DNA from 3 places in the Streptosporangium sp. NPDC020072 genome. Region 1 is predicted to be linked to each of the others. Evidence: riboswitches for the same ligand, from Rfam matches in the RefSeq annotation. Region 1 holds a riboswitch; each other region holds the start of a gene.
What was found. Region 1 has a riboswitch for S-adenosylmethionine ahead of ABZ470_RS10865 (aminotransferase class V-fold PLP-dependent enzyme). Riboswitches for the same ligand answer to the same signal wherever they lie in the genome.
Positions count from the first base shown of each region.

Region 2: another riboswitch for S-adenosylmethionine. It lies ahead of ABZ470_RS07955 (glutathione S-transferase C-terminal domain-containing protein); the one in region 1 lies ahead of ABZ470_RS10865 (aminotransferase class V-fold PLP-dependent enzyme).
Region 3: another riboswitch for S-adenosylmethionine. It lies ahead of thrC (threonine synthase); the one in region 1 lies ahead of ABZ470_RS10865 (aminotransferase class V-fold PLP-dependent enzyme).

Region 1 is NZ_JBEYAB010000004.1:267,345-271,546, forward strand. Features, by position in the region: gene ABZ470_RS10860 (NADH-quinone oxidoreductase subunit D) at 1-1,171, opposite strand, end outside; gene ABZ470_RS10865 (aminotransferase class V-fold PLP-dependent enzyme) at 1,190-2,446, opposite strand; SAM riboswitch class IV at 2,543-2,658, opposite strand; gene ABZ470_RS10870 (TerC family protein) at 2,853-3,587, shown strand; gene ABZ470_RS10875 (cytochrome P450) at 3,597-4,202, shown strand, end outside.
Region 2 is NZ_JBEYAB010000003.1:335,165-339,366, reverse strand. Features, by position in the region: tRNA gene ABZ470_RS07970 (tRNA-Asn) at 1-38, shown strand, start outside; gene ABZ470_RS07965 (nitric oxide synthase oxygenase) at 435-1,544, shown strand; gene ABZ470_RS07960 (DUF402 domain-containing protein) at 1,553-2,065, opposite strand; SAM riboswitch class IV at 2,118-2,230, shown strand; gene ABZ470_RS07955 (glutathione S-transferase C-terminal domain-containing protein) at 2,267-3,208, shown strand; gene ABZ470_RS07950 (FAD/NAD(P)-binding protein) at 3,237-4,202, shown strand, end outside.
Region 3 is NZ_JBEYAB010000021.1:24,675-28,876, reverse strand. Features, by position in the region: gene groL (chaperonin GroEL) at 1-364, opposite strand, end outside; gene ABZ470_RS37670 (cold-shock protein) at 688-888, opposite strand; gene ABZ470_RS37665 (MoaD/ThiS family protein) at 1,279-1,554, opposite strand; gene thrC (threonine synthase) at 1,576-2,838, opposite strand; SAM riboswitch class I at 2,853-2,995, opposite strand; gene ABZ470_RS37655 (RNA polymerase sigma factor) at 3,109-3,669, opposite strand; gene ABZ470_RS37650 (trehalose-6-phosphate synthase) at 3,775-4,202, shown strand, end outside.

The DNA of each region.
Region 1 (4,202 bases):
CACCGACCACGAAGAACATCGACCCCAGGATGGCCACCATGTCGGAAACCAGATGTCCAGGCAACATCTCTCTCAGCACCTGGACGTTGTTGTAGGAGGCGGACCGGAGCTTCAGCCGCCAGGGGGTCTTCTCGCCACGAGAGACCAGATAGTAGCCGTTGATGCCGAGTGGATTCTCCGTCCAGGCGTAGACATGGCCCTCGGGGACCTTCAGCACCTTGGGCAGACGCTGGTTGATCGGCCCCCTCGGCAGGGACCGCAGCCGCTCCACACAGACGTCGGCCAGGTCGAGGGAGACGCGGACCTGTTCGAGCAGCACCTCGAAGCGGGCGTTGCAGTCTCCCGCGGAACGGGTCACGACCTTGACCGGCAGTTCGCCGTAGGCGAGGTAGGGGTCGTCCCTGCGCAGGTCGAGGCCGACGCCGGAGGCACGGGCGATGGGGCCGCTCACGCCGTACTGCATGATCGTCTCGCGGTCGAGCACCCCGACGCCGACCGTGCGGGCCAGGAAGATCTCGTTCCCGCTGATCAGGGCCTCGATGTCGGGCAGGCGGCGCCGTACGTCGGCGACGGCCAGGGTCACCCGGTCGAGCCAGCCGTACGGCAGGTCCTCCTTGAGACCGCCGACCCGGTTGAACATGTAGTGCATCCGGCCGCCGGAGATCTCCTCCATCACGGCCTGGAGGGTCTCGCGCTCACGGAAGGCGTAGAAGACGGGGGTGATCGCGCCCAGTTCGAGGGGGTAGGAGCCGAGGAACATCAGGTGGCTGAGCACCCGGTTCAGCTCGGCCATCAGGGTGCGCGCCCACACGGCCCTGACGGGGACCTCCATGCCGAGCATCCGCTCGACCGCGAGCACGACGCCCAGCTCGTTGGCGAACGCCGACAGCCAGTCGTGCCGGTTGGCCAGCACGATGATCTGCCGGTAGTCCCTGACCTCGAACAGTTTCTCCGCGCCCCGGTGCATGTAGCCGACGATCGGCTCGGCGGCGCTGATCCGTTCGCCGTCCAGCGTCAGGCGCAGCCGTAGCACGCCGTGGGTCGAGGGGTGCTGCGGGCCGATGTTCAGGACCATGTCCTCGGTGGCCAGCTCCTTGCCGGCCGCCGCCGCTCCCGCGACGGCGTCGGCTCCGGCCCCGATCCCCACGTTCACTTCCCGGGGCTCAGTCATAGGCCCCATGCTGTCACGTCAGCGGCGCGTGACGAGATCCCGCAGGGCCTCGACGAGACGGTCGACGTGCTCGGTGGTGCTGCCGACGCCGATGGACGCGCGCACCGCGGAGGCGGTGACGTCGTCGCAGCCGCCGTCCTTGGCGCCGAGCAGGTGCCTGACGAAGGGGTGGGCGCAGAACTTGCCGTCCCGCACGCCGATGCCGTACTCGCCGGACAGCGTCTCGGCCACCTCACGGGCGGTGAAGCCGTCCACGACGAAGGAGACGATGCCGACGCGGGCGTGGTCGGGGCCCCACAGGGACAGCTCGTGCACACCCTCGATCCCGGCCAGACCGGCGCGCAGGCGGGCCAGCAGACGCTCCTCCTCGCGCACCAGCACGTCCCAGCCGGTCGCGCTCAGCGCGTCGCAGGCGGCGGCCAGCGCGATGGCGCCCAGCACGTTCGGCGTGCCCGCCTCGTGACGGGCCTCGGGGTCGTCGTGCCAGTCGGTCGTCTCGTCCTCGACGGCCCTGACGGCCCCGCCGCCCCGGAGGTACGGCTCGGCGACCGAGAGCCAGTCGGAGCGGCCGATCAGCGCGCCGGTGCCGAACGGGGCGTAGAGCTTGTGACCGGAGAAGACCACGTAGTCCAGGTCGAGCGCGGTCAGGTTGAGGCGGCGGTGCGGGACGAGCTGGGCGGCGTCGACCAGGACGCGGGCGCCGTGGCGGTGGGCGATGTGGGCCAGCGCGGCGATCGGCCACAGCTCGCCGGTCACGTTGGAGGCGGCGGTGACGACCAGCAGCTTGGGGCCGTCGATCGCGGCCAGCGCGTCGTCGGCGGCGCGGACGGCCTCACCGGGGAAGGCCGGGGCGGGCAGCCGTACGACGTCGGCCCAGGGCAGGAGCGAGGCGTGGTGCTCGGTCTCGAAGACCACCACGGTGGTCCCGGCGGGCAGGCTGCGGGCCAGCAGGTTGGTGGCGTCGGTGGTGTTCCTCGTGAAGATCACCGCGTCGTCGGGACGGGCCCCGACGAAGGCCCGCACGGTGTGCCTGGCCTGCTCGTAGCGGGCGGTGGTCAGCTGGGAGGCGTATCCGGCGCCGCGGTGGACGCTGGAGTAGGCCGGGAGCGCGGCGGCGACGGCGGCGCTCACCGGCTCAAGACAGGGGGCGCTGGCGGCGTAGTCGAGGTTGGCGTACGGCACCAGCCTGCCGCCCTTGACGGGCACCTCAAGGTCGGCGCCGAGGACCGCGGGGATCGGCCGGTCGTCGGGGACACGGGTCGCCGGGACGGTCACGGTCTCGGCGGCGGCGGCGGAGGTGAAGATCGTCAGTGTGGACACGCCAAAGCTCCTTGGAGGTCATCGGACCCCAAGCCATGGCCTTGGTGCTGGAGCCCGCGCTTGCCCGGCACACCTCGTGCCGGACCAGGTCCTCACCCGGGGCACCCCGCCGCGGACGCGAGGGTTGCCGGCCAGCTAGCCGGGGCTTGTCGCTGGCACTCATGACCTACGAACCGGACTATACCCACACAGAGGCGGTGCTTGGCAAGTCTGCGGGAAGGGGTCCGGAGGGCTGGAGTTTCGGCGGTGATCCTGAGGAACTTCCGGTTCTGTCCGATCGTCTGGAGCTGTGACCGTGAACGCCCGTCAGGTCACGCGCCGCGCGCGGGCGGCGCTCTCCCCACCGAAACTGGAGGACCCGATGGACTGGGTGGCCGACCCGGCGAGCTGGATAGGTCTGCTCACGCTGATCGCTCTGGAGATCGTGCTGGGCATCGACAACATCATCTTCATCTCGATCCTGGCGGGGAAGCTCCCGCCGGAACAGCGTGACAACGCCCGCAGGCTGGGCCTGCTCGCCGCCCTGGTCAGCCGCCTGGCGCTGCTGCTCGCCCTGTCCTGGGTGGTACGGCTCACCGCCCCGCTCTTTGAGATCTTCGGGCACGAGATATCAGGACGCGACCTGATCCTGATCCTCGGCGGGCTGTTCCTGCTGGTCAAGAGCGTTCACGAGATCCACGGCCACACCGAGAACGGCGAGGACCACTCCGGCGGCCGGAAGGCGGCGGCCTCCTTCGGCATGGTGATCCTGCAGATCATGGTGCTGGACATCGTCTTCTCCCTCGACTCGGTGATCACCGCGGTCGGCATGGTCGACGAGCTGGCCATCATGGTCATCGCGGTCATCGTCGCGGTCGTGGTGATGCTCTTCGCCTCGGGGCCGATCAGCCGTTTCGTGGACAAGCACCCGACGATCAAGATGCTGGCGCTGTCGTTCCTGGTGCTGATCGGCGTCGTGCTGCTCGCGGAGGGTTTCGGACAGCACATCTCCAAGGGCTACATCTACTTCGCGATGGCGTTCTCGCTGGTGGTCGAGCTGCTCAACATCCGGGCCCGCCGTCGTTCCCGGGCCGTCGAGAAGACTCCGGAGCCCTAGCATGGGTTTGTGCGTTTTGACCCATGGAGTCCGGAATTCGTCGCCTACCCCTATGACGCCTACGCCGAGCTGAGACAGCGGCCGGTCACCTTCTTCGAGCCGACCGGCCAGTGGCTGGTCGCCCGGCACGCCGACGTCAACGCGTTGCTGCGCGACCGGAGACTCGGCCGGTCCTACCTGCACGTGGCCACGCACGCCGAGTTCGGCAGACCGGAGGAGCCGCCCTTCCTCGACCCGTTCTGGCGGGTGGTCAGGGCCGGGATGCTCGACGTCGAGCCGCCCGTCCACACCCGCCTGCGCCGCCTGGTCTCCCGGGCGTTCACCCCGCGGATGGTCGAGGCGCTGCGGCCCAAGGTCGCCTCGATCGCCACCGGGCTGGTCGAGGACTTCGTGGCACGTGGCGGCGGCGACCTCATCGCGGAGGTCGCCGAACCGCTCCCGGTGACCGTGATCGCCGAGATGCTCGGCGTCCCCGAGGCGGACCGGCACCTGCTGCGGCCCTGGTCGGCCGACATCTGCGGGATGTACGAGCTCAACCCGTCGCCCGAGACGCAGCGCACCGCCGTACGGGCGGCGGAGGAGTTCTCCGGCTACCTGTCGGAGCTGGCCCGCGCC
Region 2 (4,202 bases), on a different contig from region 1:
CCGGCAGGTTATAGGTTCGAGTCCTATCGCGGGAGCCATCAGGAAGGCCCCGGGAGCACAGCTCCCGGGGCCTTCGCCGTTTCGTGTCCTATTTCGCGGACAAATCCCGGTGAATCACGGAAAATAGGGGGCGCATCGCCTCGTGTCCTTCCGCTCGCACTCGGTGACCGGGCCGTGGGCGCCGTACCGCAGTGGGATCACCGCCGGGCCGGAGACATCACGCGGGACATCACGCCGAGGGAACCGTGCCGCCCGGAACGGCATGCCGTACCCGTTAGACGTATACAGGTGGTTTTTCTGTGCCGACTTGGCCGAAACCCCGGCGCCAGACGCCGGCGAGGGAACAGGGAGCACGCGCGCAGGGCTATGCGGGGGCCCACCGGGACGACGGGAGGGCGCCGTGGCAGCCGCCTTCCCAACCGGTGGCCCCGCCGGTGGACGTGACGGCCGCCGAGGAGTTCCTGACGCTGTTCCACGAGGAGAACCCGGACGCGGGCCCTGTGAAGCCCAGGCTGCGCGAGGTGCGCGCCGAGATCGCCGCGACGGGGACCTACACCCACACGCCGAAGGAACTCGTCTTCGGCGCCCGGGTGGCCTGGCGCAACAGCGACAGGTGTATCGGGCGGTTGTACTGGAAGTCGCTGCGGGTACGCGACCGGCGCCGGGTGAACACGGTCGAGGGGGTCGCCGTCGAGTGCGTCGACCATCTCCGTGAGGCCGTCTCGGACGGCCGGATCCGGCCGATGATCACGATCTTCGCCCAGGACCGGCCGGGGGCGCCGGGGCCGAGGATCTGGAACGAGCAGCTCATCCGTTACGCGGGGTACGCGATGGACGACGGTTCGGTCGTCGGTGATCCGCGCAACGCCGGGTTCACCACGATGGCCCGTAAACTCGGCTGGCCGGGCGGCCGGGGCACGCCCTTCGACGTGCTTCCCCTGGCGGTCTCGATGGGCGACGGGCCGCCTGTGCTGTCCACGATCCCCGGGGACGCGGTGCTAGAGGTGCCGCTGTCCCACCCGGCCTATCCGTGGTTCGAGCGGCTGGGGCTGCGCTGGCACGCCGTACCAGTGATCTCGAACATGTGCCTGGAGATCGGCGGGGTCTGCTACCGGGCCGCGCCGTTCAACGGCTGGTACATGGGGACCGAGATCGGGGCGCGCAATCTCGCGGACCCCGACCGCTACAACCTGGTGCCCCTGGTCGCCGCGCGGCTCGGCCTGGACACCCGTAACGAGCGTTCGCTGTGGCGCGACCACGCGCTGGTCGAACTGAACGTGGCGGTCCTGTACTCCTTCGACAGGGCGGGGGTCACCATGACCGACCACCACGCCGAGTCCAGGCGCTTCCTGACGCACGTGGCGCGGGAGGAGAGCGCGGGCAGGACCTGCCCGGCCGACTGGAGCTGGATCGTCCCGCCCATCTCGGGGGCCGCGACCCCGGTCTTCCACCGGTACTACGACCAGGAGCGGCTCTCGCCGAACTTCGTCACCCACCCCGACTCCAGGGAGCGGTCGGCGGGCCGGTGGAGCCCGGGGCGGTGACGTCCTTCTCAGCGGTTCCCGGAGACCAGGGAGAGCCAGTGCGGAGGTGAGGCGAAGGGGGCCGTCCTGGCGGTGACGGCCTCCATCAGCGCGGCGGCCGAGGCGCGGGCGCCCTCCACGATCTCCCTGGGGTAGGCGTAGCGGACCTGGTGCTCCTCGAACTCGTCCTCGTCGTCCAGGAGCACCCGGCCGTCCTTGCGCATGCGGATCACGTCGAGGTCGAGGTCGACCATGGTCACCTCGTCGCCGTCCCAGCGCGGCACAGTCGAGACGTCACAGTAGATCTCGGCCTTGTACGGCGCCGCGTTGAAGGTGGCCGTCCACCAGGCGTCACGGGGGAAGAGGATCACGAACGGCTCGTCCCAGACGACGGGCGGCTCCTGCCCCCGCCTGCCGCTGCTGCCGGGCGGGCAGCCGACCCACACGCCGTGTTCGTCCTCGCCGAGGAGCAGGGCCGGGTGGTTCCAGTGCAGCGAGCCGTCGTACTTGCGGTAGACCACGCGGACGATCTCATGAGACATCCCCCGACTTTAAGGGTTGACAGAGATCTATGTATTTCCTACCGTCTAACTAGGTTAAGAGTGTCAGTGCAAAGCCCCGGCTCGCTGACCGGCAACCCTCGCACCGCGGCGGGGTGCCCCCGGGGAGGACCGGGTGGCACGGTCGGCGTGCCGCAAGCGCGGACCCGCACGGGTCACCGAGGCATGCCCTGGGAGTGTCACATGTCCGAGATCACACTCAACTACGCCAGCCCAGTGGACCTGGACACCCACGGCCGCTACCGGCCCGGTGGCAGGCCCGGCCCCCGCTACCCCTTCCAGGGACGGATCACCGACGACGGCACCGGGGAGTTCCCCGCCGAGGCCGGGCGCTACCACCTCTACGTCGCGGCGGTCTGCCCCTACGCGCAGCGTACGGCGATCGTGCGTTCCCTCAAAGGGCTGCAGGACGTCGTCTCGCTGTCCTACGTGGACGACGAGCGGGACGGCAGGGGGTGGGCGTTCCGCGAGCGGCGCGGCGCCGACCCGGTCAACGGCTTCGCGACCCTCAGGCAGGCCTACGAGGCGACCGAACCCGGATTCGACGGACACGTCTCCGTGCCGGTGCTGTGGGACCGGCACAGGGGGCGCATCGTCAGCAACAACTTCCCGGACATCACCATCGACCTGGGCACACGCTTCGGCGGCGACCCCGAGGCCGACCTCTACCCCGAGGAATTGCGGACCGAGATCGACGCGCTCAACGCGCGCATCTACGAGTACGCCAACACCGCCGCGGGCCGGGTCTCCGCCGCCACGACCGAACCGGAGTACCACCGGGCGAGGAAGGCCGTGATCGGCTTCCTCGACGAACTCGACGCCAGGCTCGCCGGCCGCAGGTTCCTGTTCGGCTCCGCCGTCACCGAGTCCGACGTACGGCTCTGGCCCACCCTGGTCAGGTTCGACGTGAGCGACAACCCGTCGGCCAGGATCAGCGAGCGCCCGCTGACCGCCTTCCCCAACCTGTGGGACTACGCCAGGGACCTCTACCAGCACCCCGCCTTCCGCGAGAACACCGACCTCACCGTGCTCGCCTCCCCCACGGGGGAGACCGACCCGTGGCGGGTGCCGGTCGAGCCCGCCACCCCCGACTGGGACCTGCCCCATCGAAGAGCAGCGCTGTGACGGACCGTACGAGAGGGGAGTGGTCGGCGTGAGCGCCTCCATCGCGATCGTCGGCGCCGGGCCGACCGGCACCTGCCTGGTCGAGCGGATCTGCGCCAACGCCGCCGAACTGCTCAGCTGGCCGTCGCTCGACGTCCACGTGATCGACCCCTACCCGCCGGGCGGCGGCAGGGTCTGGCGCGAGCGGCAACCCGACCTGCTCTGGATGAACTCCGCCGCCGCCGACGTGACGCTCTTCACCGACGAGTCCGTCCGGTGCGTCGGCCCGATCCGCCCCGGCCCCTCGCTGGCCGAGTGGCTCGGCTGCGACCCCGGACGCTTCGTCCCCCGGCCCGTGCAGAACGCCTACCTCACCCACGCCTTCCGGCGAGCCGTGGACACCGCCCCCCGCGGTGTCCGGGTGCACGTGCACCGGACCCGGGCACTCGACCTGACCGACGTCCCGGGAGGCCAGGCCGTACTGCTTGAGGACGGGACGACCCTTGAGGTGGGCGCCGTGATCCTCGCGCAGGGACACGGCGACGTCACCCCGGCGGCGGAGGAACGCGGGCTGACGGCCCTGGCAAGGGAGAGCGGCCTGCGCTACCTGCCGACCGGCTACACCGCGGACCTCGACCTCGGCCTGGACCGGCTGCCCGCCGGTGAACCGGTGATCGTGCGCGGCCTGGGACTGGCCTTCGTCGACCTGATGGTGCTGCTCACCTCGGGAAGGGGCGGCCGGTTCGTCAGGGAACACGACGGGGAGCTCGTCTACCTGCCCAGCGGGCGGGAACCGCTGCTGCACGTGGGGTCACGGCGCGGTGTGCCGTACCACGCCAAGACCGCCTACCGCTTCCAGGGGCTCCGGCCGCCCGCGCCGCGCTTCCTGACGGCGGGGGCGCTGGGGGAGGGGCCGTGGAACTTCCGGCGGGACGTGTGGCCCCTGGCCGCCAAGGAACTCGCCTTCGCCTACTACCACGAACTCCTCAACAGCCATCCGAAACGGGTCAGGACC
Region 3 (4,202 bases), on a different contig from region 1:
CCTCGATGCCCTTCTTCAGGGACATGGGGTTGGCGCCCGCGGCTACGTTGCGCAGGCCCTCGCGGACCAGCGCCTGAGCAAGCACGGTGGCCGTGGTGGTGCCGTCACCCGCGACATCGTCGGTCTTCTTGGCGACTTCCTTTACGAGCTCGGCCCCGATCTTCTCCCACGGGTCCTCAAGCTCGATCTCCTTGGCGATGGAGACACCGTCGTTGGTGATCGTGGGGGCGCCCCACTTCTTCTCCAGCACGACGTTGCGGCCCTTGGGGCCGAGGGTCACCTTGACAGCGTCCGCGAGCTGGTTCATGCCACGCTCGAGACCGCGCCTGGCGTCCTCGTCAAACGAGATCATCTTGGCTGCCATACGGCTAGACCTCCCAAACACAGGGTGGCTTGCACCAGACCGAGGCGACGCCCGCGACGGCATACGGGCCCGCGACTCCGTTCGGCGGGCCCCATCGTCTCGATCCAGGTTTGGCACTCTCCAATGAGGAGTGCTAACCACTGTTTAGCACTCTCCCCCGACGAGTGCAAGCCAAGGACCTTTGACCTGAGTGTCAGCTTAGGCGAAGGCCCGGCCCGCCGATGGGAGCGACGAGCCGGGCCGACATGCCGAGGGCGATCCGCGCGAACTGCGCTGCCGCGGGATGCGCCAGCGGGTTCCCGACGAGCTGACGGAGGACGAGATCAGACCGTCCGGACCGATTCCGCCTGAGGTCCCTTCTGTCCCTGCGTGATCTCGAACTCGACCCTCTGGCCCTGTTCGAGCGCACGGTAGCCATCCATCATGATCGCGGAGTAATGGACGAAAACATCCTTACCACCGTCTACCGCGATGAAGCCGTAGCCCTTGTCCGCGTTGAACCATTTGACGGTGCCTTGCGCCACTTCCGACTCCTCTTACTGGGCTTGAGGACGTCGCCCATTCCTCTCGCGAGGTCCTCAATCTCCGAGGCGGAGACATCGCCTACGTCGATCGCCCTCGACCATACCTGTGAGAGCCCGTGGGGCAACAGAGTCAACCAGCAAACTACCGCTTTACGGACGCATTCAACACGCCAACATAGTTTTGCTATCACTACTAGTTAGTTAAATATTACATTATGTCTTCGCACAAAAATGTGAGCTTGCATCACAAAAGACGACACCCGCACGCGGCCAGGCCGGTGCGGGTGTCGTGAGGGTGTTCCGGGGGCGCCGTTCCATGACAGTGGACGACACCGGGACCCGGGAGGCCGTCCAGGGCCCGCCCAGGGCCCCGCGCGGCCTCCGCCGGGATCAGCCTCCGGCGACCGCCGGAATGATGGAGACCTGAACGCCGGACGGCGTCACCGTGTCGAGGTTGTCGGCGAAACGGACATCCTCATCACCGACATAGACGTTCACAAAACGGCGAATCTTGCCCGTTTCATCGAGAATACGGGCACCGATCCCGGGGAAGTCGGCGTCGAGCTTCTGCAGAACCTCACGCAGGGTCCCGCCCTCGCCGTTCACCTCGGCCGCGCCGCCGGTGTACGTACGGAGAATCGTCGGAATCCGTACAGAAACACTCATAATTCAGTACCTTTCAGAGCTCTAGGCGACGACAGCGCGGAACGCGTCGAGTGAGGGCCGGATGACAGCGGTGGGACGTGCCTGGTCAGCGACCACGTCAAGGGTCTTCAGGCCGTCACCTGTGTTGAGGACCACGGTCTCCGCGTCGGGGTCGAGCCGACCCGACTCGACCAGCTTGCGCAGCACCCCGACGGTGACACCGCCCGCCGTCTCGGCGAAGATGCCCTCCGTCCTGGCGAGCAGGCGGATGGCGTCCACGATCTCGGGGTCGGTGACGTCCTCGACCCCACCGCCGGTGCGCCTGGCGATGTCGAGCACGTAGGGCCCGTCAGCCGGGTTGCCGATGGCCAGCGACTTGGCGATCGTGTCGGGCTTGACGGGGCGGATCACGTCGTGGCCCGCCTTGTAGGCCGCGGAGACCGGGGAGCACCCCTCGGCCTGGGCGCCGAAGATCTTGTACGGCGTGTCCTCGACGAGACCGAGGGCGATCAGCTCCTTGAACGCCTTGTCGATCTTCGTGAGCTGGGAGCCGGAGGCGACCGGGATGACGATCTGGTCGGGGATCCGCCAGCCGAGCTGCTCGGCGATCTCGTAGGCCAGGGTCTTGGAGCCCTCGGCGTAGTAGGGCCTGAGGTTGACGTTGACGAAGCCCCACTTGTCGCCGAGCTCGTCACCGATGAGCTCGGAGCAGAAGCGGTTGACGTCGTCGTAGGTGCCGTCGATGCCGATCAGCTTGCCGCCGTACACGGAGGCCATGACGATCTTGCCCTGTTCGAGGTCGGCGGGGATGAACACGCAGGCGTCGAGCCCGGTCCTGGCGGCGGCGGAGGTCACCGCGCCCGCCAGGTTGCCGGTCGAGGAGCAGGACAGGGTGTGGAAGCCGAAGTTCCTGGCCGCCTCGACGGCGATGGCGACCACGCGGTCCTTGAAGGAGTGCGTGGGGTTGCCCGAGTCGTCCTTCACGTGCAGCGAGCGCAGGCCCAGCTCACGCGCCAGGTTGTCGGCCTTGACGAGCCTGGTCCAGCCGGGCTCGGTGTTGGGCTTGGAGGCGACGTCCGCCGGGACGGGCAGGAGGGAGCGGTAGCGCCAGATGTTGGCCGGCCCCTGCGAGATCTGTTCCCGGGTGACGTTCCCGAAGTCGTAGGCGATCTCAAGGGGCCCGAAACACTCGATACAGGCGAAGCTGGGACCGAGGTCGTAGCGGGCACCACACTCACGACAGGAGAGAGCGACGGCGGGACCGAAGTCAAGAGCGGTGGTGGTTGCGGTGTTCGCGAGCGCCATGAAGCGAGGCCTTTCCCTCATCTTCGTCTGCGACCACCCTGGTCACAGACCGGAATTGGCACCTGTCCCGGTCGACCCCTCGCCAGATCGCGAGTCTTGAACCGGGAGGGTTGCCGGGGCTTCGCAGGGCCGGTCCCTCCACCCCTCTGGATGAGCAATGTTCAGTTGTGGACCTGACATGCAGGTCTCAAGCACTCTACCTCGCCTTGTGCCCCTCCTGACCAGTTGTCTCACCAAACGAGATGAAGTGTGTCATTAACCGGACAAACCTCAGAAGCCGTAGGCGTCGCCGAGCGCTCCCTGGACGTACTTGCGGGCCTGGTGGATGCGCGACTTGGCGGTGCCGAGGGGGATGCCGAGCTGCTCGGCGACCTCGTTGTAGTCGAGCTGGCAGATGTCGCGCAGCACCAGCGCCTGGGCCAGGTCGGGCTTGTCCGCCTCAAGGGCCTCCATCGCGTCGAGCAGGTCGAGGCGGGAGCCCGCGATCACACTCACCCTGGCGACGTCGGGCTTGTTGTGCAGCGGCAACTCCTCCGAGCTCTGCTCGGCGGAACGCCGTTTGAGCGAGCGGTAGGTGGTGCGCGCGCAGTTGGCGGTCACGATGTGCAGCCACGTGCTGAACCGCGCCCGCCCCTCGAACCTGGCGATGTTGCGGGCCACGGCGAGCAGGGTGTCCTGACAGGCCTCCTCGGCGTCCTGCCGGTAGGGGAGGATCCGCCCGCAGTGCCGTAGCACCTCGGGCTCGATCCGCTTCAGCAGTTCGCCCAGTGCCCGGTGGTCGCCTCCGGCGGCCGCACGGGCAAGTTCCTCGGTCGTCTCGTCCAGCGCCATCACGGGTTCCCATCAACGGTCACGGTCGCTCGACATCCTATGGTCGCCGGTTATCGTTTGGTTAACCTTCGGGACAAGCCACGTCCTCCCGGGCGAGGAGGTCAGATGAGTGGGATTTTGGTGGCCTCGAACCGCGGCCCGGTCTCCTTCACCATGTCGGAGGGCGGCGCGCTGAGCATGCGCAGGGGCGGCGGCGGCCTGGTCTCCGGCCTGTCCGAGGTGTCCAAGGAGCTCGACGTCCTGTGGGTCTGCGCCGCCCTGTCCGACGGCGACCGCGGTGCCGTACGGCTCGCTCCCGGGGGGCGGCTCGACCAGGCGGGATACGAGACCGGGGCGCTGCGGATGCTCGACATCCCCCCGGCGACCTTCCAGCGGGCCTACAACGCGGTCGCCAACTCGACCCTGTGGTTCGTCCACCACCTGCTCTACGACACCCCGAACAGGCCGCACTTCGACGCCAGGTTCGGCAGGGAGTGGGAGTCCTACCAGGCCTACAACGAGGCGTTCGCGATGGCGCTGGCCGAGGAGGCCTC